2 linked regions of the Mesorhizobium opportunistum WSM2075 genome follow. The protein of the gene in region 2 interacts with the protein of the main gene of each other region in a pairwise test. Links are inferred from orthologs where the notes say so. Each region holds a gene or a part of one and is shown on either strand. Other genes may lie near its edges. The genes, in order: uvrB and uvrA.

The links.
Region 1: the proteins of uvrA (region 2) and uvrB interact in binary tests that used the Escherichia coli proteins (3 or more experiments, as listed by UniProt). The link is inferred for Mesorhizobium opportunistum WSM2075 from one-to-one orthologs.

What each region holds. Positions count from the first base shown.
Region 1 is NC_015675.1:2,416,315-2,420,316, forward strand. The notes cover bases 296-3,985. They hold uvrB (excinuclease ABC subunit UvrB), read right to left. Parts: upstream 3,667-3,985; coding sequence 496-3,666; downstream 296-495. Other genes in these bases: MESOP_RS11595 (DMT family transporter), read right to left, coding at 296-322; MESOP_RS11605 (DUF2778 domain-containing protein), read right to left, coding at 3,795-3,985. Outside these bases: more of MESOP_RS11595, read right to left, coding at 1-295; more of MESOP_RS11605, read right to left, coding at 3,986-4,002. UniProt on the Escherichia coli protein: The UvrABC repair system catalyzes the recognition and processing of DNA lesions. A damage recognition complex composed of 2 UvrA and 2 UvrB subunits scans DNA for abnormalities.
Region 2 is NC_015675.1:4,302,051-4,305,835, forward strand. What follows is about bases 53-3,525. They hold uvrA (excinuclease ABC subunit UvrA), read right to left. Parts: upstream 3,175-3,525; coding sequence 253-3,174; downstream 53-252. UniProt on the Escherichia coli protein: The UvrABC repair system catalyzes the recognition and processing of DNA lesions. UvrA is an ATPase and a DNA-binding protein. A damage recognition complex composed of 2 UvrA and 2 UvrB subunits scans DNA for abnormalities.

The sequences.
Region 1 (4,002 bases), 1.9 Mb from region 2 along the record:
GGATCATCGAGAACAGCGGGATCGCGGCAACGAGGATCGCCGCCATCGCGGTGCCGATGCGCGGGGTGGCGTAGGACAGGCCGATCAATTGCGTCGCGACGGTCGTCGCGCCGACCACGGCGAAGTGCCGCCAGCCGGCGCTGAAATCGAGCCGTCGCCGCGTCGCCGCCGCGAGTAGGAAAAGCGTGATGCCGGCGATCAGCGCGCGCAAGGTGACCGCCCCGACCCAACCGAAGGCATGCACAACCTTGAGCAGGACAAGGAAGGACAGGCCCCAGGTGATGGCCAGGAAGATGTAGGCGGCGATATCCCTGGGTTTCATGGGTGGGCCGGCGGAATGTTGCGTGGAGAGGCGGAATTGCAGCCGTGCGTATCGTTTCCGCCGCTCGGCGGCAAGGAATGGCTCATGGTCCAGAGGTGGTTGCGGCTGGGCGAAGCGGGACGTTAGGAGCGGAGCGCTTTCCCTTCTCCCACAGGGGGAGAAGGAAGAGGCAGCTACCGTCCCGGCCGACCTGTCTTGCCCGGCCGGCGCTTCTCTCGGCGGGCGTCGCCTGGATCCTCATACGAACCGATGCCGGCGCGCTGGCGAATGATTGGTTTGTCGTCGCGATCCTTCGCGCCCCCTTCTGCCCTGCCGGGCATCTCCCCCGGTTGGGGGGAGATTGGCTGCGGCTTGGCGGGCAGCTTTCCTTCGACCGGCTTTTCCGTGCGCCGCACGGTCATCTCGTCGAGCGAGTTCTTCTTGAACAGCGGCTTGGTGGCTTCGCCCGGAATGCCGAAGTCGGAGCCGTGTGCCTCGGACGCCGATTGTTTCTTGAACAGCGAGCGCGATACAGCACCCGCCGGCGTCGGCATATCGGTGCCGGGGCCCATGTCGTCGATCGAGGGTTTGGCAAACAGCGGCTTCTTCACCGGGACAGCGCCGTCGGCGCCCATCTCGTCGAGATCAGGCTTGCGGAAGAGGTTGGGCCGGGCAGCCTTGGCCGCCTCTTCGGCGGCACGCGCTTCCTCGAATTTGCGGAAACGCTCCTGTTCCTCCGCCGTACGATGTTTGGCCACGCCCTTGTTGTGCTTGCCCTTTTCGCGGCCCGAGGCGGGACTTTGGCCTTCCACCTCGCGCGCCAGCGGATCGTCGGAAATCGACAGTTCCATCTCGCGCAGCCGCTTGATTTCGTCGCGGATGCGGGCTGCCTTCTCGAAATCGAGGTTGGCGGCGGCGTCGCGCATCTGCTTGTCCATGGCGTCGAGATGGGCCTTGAGATTGTTGCCCATCATGGCGCCGGCGCTGTCGGTGAACTGCGAGATGTCGGCGCGGACGTGGTCCTTCTCGTAGACCGAATCCAGAATGTCGGAGATGCGCGACTTGACCGATTCGGGCGTGATGCCGTTGGCCGCGTTCCATTCCATCTGCTTTTCGCGGCGGCGGTTGGTTTCGGCCATCGCCCTTTCCATCGAGCCGGTGACCTGGTCGGCGTAGAGAATGACCTTGCCGTCGACATTGCGGGCAGCGCGGCCGATGGTCTGGATGAGAGAGGTTTCCGAACGCAGGAACCCTTCCTTGTCGGCATCGAGGATGGCGACGAAGCCGCATTCGGGAATGTCGAGGCCCTCGCGCAGAAGGTTGATGCCGACCAGCACGTCGAAGGCGCCGAGGCGCAAATCGCGTAGGATCTCGATGCGTTCCAGCGTATCGATGTCGGAATGCATGTAGCGCACGCGGACGCCCTGCTCATGCAGGTATTCGGTCAGGTCCTCGGCCATGCGCTTGGTCAGCACGGTGACCAGCGTGCGGTAGCCGGCGTTGGTGGTCTCGCGGATCTCGCCGACGACATCGTCGACCTGGCTTTTGGCCGGACGCACTTCGACCGGCGGGTCGATGAGGCCGGTCGGGCGGATGACCTGCTCGGCGAAGACGCCGCCGGCCTGCTCCATCTCCCAGCCGCCCGGCGTTGCCGAGACCGCGACGGACAGCGGGCGCATGGCGTCCCATTCCTCGAAGCGCAGCGGCCGGTTGTCCATGCAGGACGGCAGGCGGAAGCCGTATTCGGCCAGCGTCGCCTTGCGCCTGAAGTCGCCTCGATACATGCCGCCGATCTGCGGAACGGTGACGTGGCTTTCGTCGATGAAGACCAGCGCATTGTCGGGAATGTATTCGAACAAGGTCGGCGGCGGATCGCCGGGCTGGCGGCCGGTGAGATAGCGCGAATAGTTCTCGATGCCGGCGCAGGAGCCTGTGGCTTCCAGCATTTCGAGGTCGAAGCGGCAGCGCTGTTCCAGCCGCTGCGCTTCCAGCAGGCGGCCGGCGCGTTCCAGTTCCACCAGGCGCTGCTTGAGTTCTTCCTTGATCGACTTGATCGCCTGGTTCAGCGTTGGGCGCGGCGTCACATAGTGCGAATTGGCGTAGATCTTGACGCTTTTCAGCTCGCCGGTCTTCTGGCCGGTCAACGGGTCGAACTCGGTGATCTGCTCGATCTCGTCGCCGAACATCGAGATGCGCCAGGCGCGGTCTTCCAGGTGGGCCGGGAAGATCTCGATCGTGTCGCCACGCACACGGAACGAGCCGCGGACGAAGTTGATGTCCTGGCGCTTGTATTGCTGGGCGACGAGGTCGGCGAGCAGCGCGCGCTGGTCGAGCCGGTCGCCGATCTGCATCTGGAAGGTCATTGCCGTATAGGTCTCGACCGAGCCGATACCGTAGATGCAGGACACCGAGGCGACGATGATGACGTCGTCGCGCTCGAGCAGCGAGCGCGTCGCCGAATGGCGCATGCGGTCGATCTGCTCGTTGATCGAGGACTCCTTCTCGATGAAGGTGTCGGTGCGCGGGACGTAGGCTTCCGGCTGGTAATAGTCGTAGTAGGAGACGAAATACTCCACCGCGTTGTCGGGAAAGAATTTCTTGAACTCGGAATAGAGCTGCGCGGCAAGCGTCTTGTTCGGCGCCAGGATCAAAGCCGGGCGCTGCGTCTCCTCGATCACCTTGGCCATGGTGAAGGTCTTGCCGGAGCCGGTGACGCCGAGCAGCACCTGGGTGCGGTCGTTGTTCTCGACGCCTTCGACAAGGTCCTTGATGGCGGTCGGCTGGTCGCCGGCCGGCTCGAAATCGGACACCATCTTGATGGCGATGCCACCTTCGGATTTTTCCGGTCGGGCAGGGCGGTGCGGTGTCCACAGCACGCCGTCCTTGTGCAGCGGATTGCCGGATTCGATCAATGCGGAGAGGGCGGCCACCGTCGCGGTGACGCCGCTCGAGGTCATCGTCTCGGCCTCTTCCAGCGAGACGTCGAGGCCGGCGACGGGATTGAGGCCGGCGGCGGTGCGCTCGCGGGCGGTGGCCGCGCCGCCCATCGAGGTGCCGCGCGCCGTGCGTCCCGGGGCGGCGGAGCGCTCGGGTATCTTCTTCGACGGTTTCGGCGATTTGCCGCCGTCGCCCTTGCCGGTCTGGCGCCCTTCTTTCTCCGCCTCCTGCTCTATCTGCTCGGCCCAGTCGGCGATCGAACCGGTCAGCGGCGTGCCCGACAGCTCGGGTTGCGGCATCTCGGCGAAGCCGCCTTTGTGCAGCGGTTCGGAGGCGTCGAGGAAATCGGTCAGCGGACTGCGCCGCTTGGGCGCGGCGCGGTCGTCATTCGCCGTCGGCGGCGTTTTCTTGTCGGGGGATCTGGCCATGTCCCGAATATGGGAGGTCTTGGCCAAAATGGAAAGAGTGGGATGGGGCGGGGCACGCCGCCAGACGCGGCTCCTGACAGAAGGCTGTCAGGAGGAGAAAGCCACGGCCCGTGCCTGTCCGACGCCGATCAGGCGCCGCTTCCGTTGGATGCTACCCGCGTCGCCGATCCGTTCAGGCGCGGCACGACGACCAGGCGCTTGATCTTGCCCTTCTTGTAGGCGGCGAGGAAGCGCGCATAGTCCTTGAAGGCAACGCAGCCGCTGGACTGTCCGTAGCGGCCGCGAAGCAGGTAGCTATGGGCCAGGAAGCCGTCGCGATTGTATTTGTTGCGGCCA
Region 2 (3,785 bases):
GCCCTGGAAGGCGGGCGACACCGCGACGGAGAAGATCATCGCGTGGTCCTCATGCCGCTCCAGTGTGAGCACGCCCGCCAGTTCGCCGCCGCTCTCCAGCAGCCAGACCTCGCCGCCCGATCCGCGGCGCATAGTCTTCGGTGACCGGGATCGGCGGTCCGCCGAACAGCGCGGTATAGGGCGCGTACGCCGCTTGCGTCAGCGAAACGATTGCGGCGAGATCCTCTGGGCGGGCCGCTCTGAGGTTCATACTCACTCCGCCGCTTCGCGCTTGCCTCCGGGGCGCCGCTCCAGAAGCTCCTTGAGGAACTGACCGGTGTAGCTGCGTTTTTCGCGCACGATCGCTTCCGGCGTGCCGGACGCGACAAGCTCGCCGCCGCCGTCGCCGCCTTCGGGGCCGAGGTCGAGCACCCAGTCGGCGGTCTTGATCACTTCGAGATTGTGCTCGATGACCACCACCGTGTTGCCCTGGTCGACCAGTTCGTGCAGCACTTCCAACAGTTTGGCGACATCGTGGAAGTGCAGGCCGGTGGTCGGCTCATCGAGGATGTAGAGCGTCTTGCCGGTCGCCTTGCGCGACAGTTCCTTGGCGAGTTTTATCCGCTGCGCCTCGCCGCCGGACAGTGTCGTCGCCTGCTGGCCGATATGGATATAGCCGAGGCCAACCTGCTTCAGCGTGTCGAGCTTGTCGCGCACGCCGGGCACGGCGGCGAAGAAATCGACGCCTTCCTCGACCGTCATGTCGAGTACGTCGGCGATCGACTTGCCCTTGAACAGCACGTCGAGCGTCTCGCGGTTGTAGCGCTTGCCGTGGCAGACATCGCAGGTGACGTAGACGTCGGGCAGGAAGTGCATTTCGATCTTGATGACGCCGTCGCCCTGGCAGGCCTCGCACCGGCCACCCTTGACGTTGAAGGAGAAGCGGCCGGGCTGGTAGCCGCGTGCCTTGGCTTCCGGCAGGCCGGCGAACCAGTCGCGGATCGGCGTGAAGGCGCCGGTATAGGTCGCGGGGTTCGAACGCGGCGTGCGGCCGATCGGCGACTGGTCGATGTCGATGACCTTGTCGAGGAATTCGAGGCCCTCGATGCGGTCATGCTCGGCCGGATGCTCGCGCGAGCCCATGATGCGGCGCGAGGCCGCCTTGAACAGCGTCTCGATAAGGAAAGTCGACTTGCCGCCACCCGACACGCCGGTGACGGCGGTGAAGGTGCCGAGCGGGATTTCGGCGGTGACGTTCTTCAGATTGTTGCCGCGCGCGCCGACGATTTTCAGGCGGCGATTCTTTTTCGCCTCACGCCGAACACCAGGGGTGGCGACTTCCAGCGCGCCCGACAGATATTGGCCGGTGATCGAATTGGGGTTGGCCATCACCTGCTGGGGCGTGCCCTGGGCGATGATCTCGCCGCCATGGATGCCGGCGGCCGGTCCCATGTCGACGACATAGTCGGCATGCAGGATGGCGTCCTCGTCATGCTCGACGACGATCACCGTGTTGCCGATGTCGCGCAGGTGCTTCAGCGTGTCGAGCAGCCGCGTGTTGTCGCGCTGATGCAGGCCGATCGACGGCTCGTCCAGCACGTAGAGCACGCCGGTCAGGCCCGAGCCGATCTGCGAGGCCAGCCGGATGCGTTGGCTCTCGCCGCCCGACAGCGTGCCGGAATTGCGCGACAATGTCAGGTAGTCGAGACCGACATCGTTGAGGAAGCGCAGCCGCTCGCGGATTTCCTTCAGCACCCGCACCGCGATCTCGTTCTGCTTGTCGTTGAGCTGGGCGGGCAGGTCGGTGAACCATTTGTCGGCATTGCGGATCGACTGCTCGGTGACCTCGCCGATGTGTTTGCCGCCGATCTTCACCGCCAGAGCTTCCGGCTTCAGCCGGTAGCCCTTACAGACCGGGCAAGGCGTCGCCGACATGAAGCGCTCGATCTCCTCGCGCATCCAGGCGGATTCGGTCTCCTTCCAGCGCCGTTCGAGATTGGGGATGACGCCTTCGAAGGTCTTGGTTGTCTTGTAGGAGCGCAAGCCATCATCGTACTGGAAGGTGATCTCGCGCTCGCCGGTGCCGCGCAGGATCGCGTCCTGGGCCTCGGTGGTCAGATCCTTGAACTTGTCGCCGAGCTTGAAGTTGTAAGCCTTGCCAAGCGCTTCGAGCGTCTGCGAGTAGTAGGGCGAGGTCGATTTCGCCCACGGGCTGACGGCGCCGTCGCGCAGCGATATGTTCTCGTCGGGCACGACGAGGTTGGGGTCGATGGCACGCTGGCTGCCGAGACCGTCGCAGGTCGGGCAGGCGCCGAACGGGTTGTTGAACGAGAACAGGCGCGGCTCGATCTCGGGAATGGTGAAGCCGGACACCGGACAGGCGAATTTTTCCGAGAACAGGATGCGCTCATGCGTCTCGTTCTTCGACTTGTTGACCGAATCCTCGCCGGTCTGGCTGGCGTCGAGCGGCTTGTCGGCGAACTCGGCCACCGCAAGCCCCTCGGCGAGCTTCAGCGCCGTCTCGATGGAGTCGGCAAGCCGCGTGGCGAGATCGCCGCGCACGACGATGCGGTCGACGACGACATCGATGTCATGCTTGTATTTCTTGTCCAGCGCCGGAACGTCGGCGATTTCATAGAAGACGCCGTCGACCTTGACGCGCTGGAAGCCCTTCTTCTGCAGTTCGAGGAGCTCCTTGCGGTACTCGCCCTTGCGGCCGCGCACGATGGGCGCCAGCAGGAACAGTCGTGTGCCTTCCTCGAGCGCCAGCACGCGGTCGACCATCTGGCTGACCGTCTGGCTCTCGATCGGCAGGCCGGTGGCCGGCGAATAGGGAACGCCGACACGCGCGAACAGCAGACGCATGTAGTCGTAGATCTCGGTGACGGTGCCGACCGTCGAGCGTGGGTTCTTCGATGTGGTCTTTTGCTCGATGGAGATGGCCGGCGACAGGCCGTCGATCTGGTCGACGTCAGGCTTCTGCATCATCTCGAGGAATTGGCGCGCATAGGCCGACAGGCTTTCGACATAGCGGCGCTGGCCTTCGGCATAGATGGTGTCGAAGGCAAGCGACGACTTGCCGGACCCCGACAGGCCGGTCATGACGATCAGGCTGTCACGCGGCAGGTCGAGATCGACGTTCTTCAGATTGTGTTCGCGCGCCCCGCGAATGGAAAGGAATTTATGGTCGGCCATCGCCGGTCGCCGCCTCAGATCTGGAATTCATGGGATTGGCGGGCTTTTCCCGGCCATCCCCTATGTAGGTGTTTTTGCCGCCACGTCGAGAGACGCCACAACTCCCGACGGAAGTCGTTTAACCGTCTTTCGCGCGAAGGGGCAAGCGGAAAGAACAAAGGCCGAACACGCTCCTGACAAAGTTGTGCAAAAACTGACCTGCACGTAACCTCCCGGCGATCACATTTTTCCGTAACCGGCTATAGGCGGTTGACGCCGCCGGCTCACGGGAGCAGTCTCAAGGCGTCAACGAAGCCGGCCGTCTTTCGATGGCCTCGCCGCCCCAAGGCGGTCTGCGAGACGCCGCAGGCATGTGCGATTTGCGCTTCGAGACGAATGTCGCAACGGACAAAGGAGCGGAGCATGACGCCACCTGATAGTCCCCAAGGGCTCCACATCTAGCTGGAGCCGCGGCAGGCGCAAGTGTGAGGGTCAGCTTCAACGCTGCCCCGACAAACCGTGACCGGCCGTACCCCACAAAAATCAGAGACTACTAGTCGGATCGTCGGTTGAACGCCGCGAAGCATCCGAAATCAAACGCCGGCAGTACACTCCCGGCAAGATTGGATTTG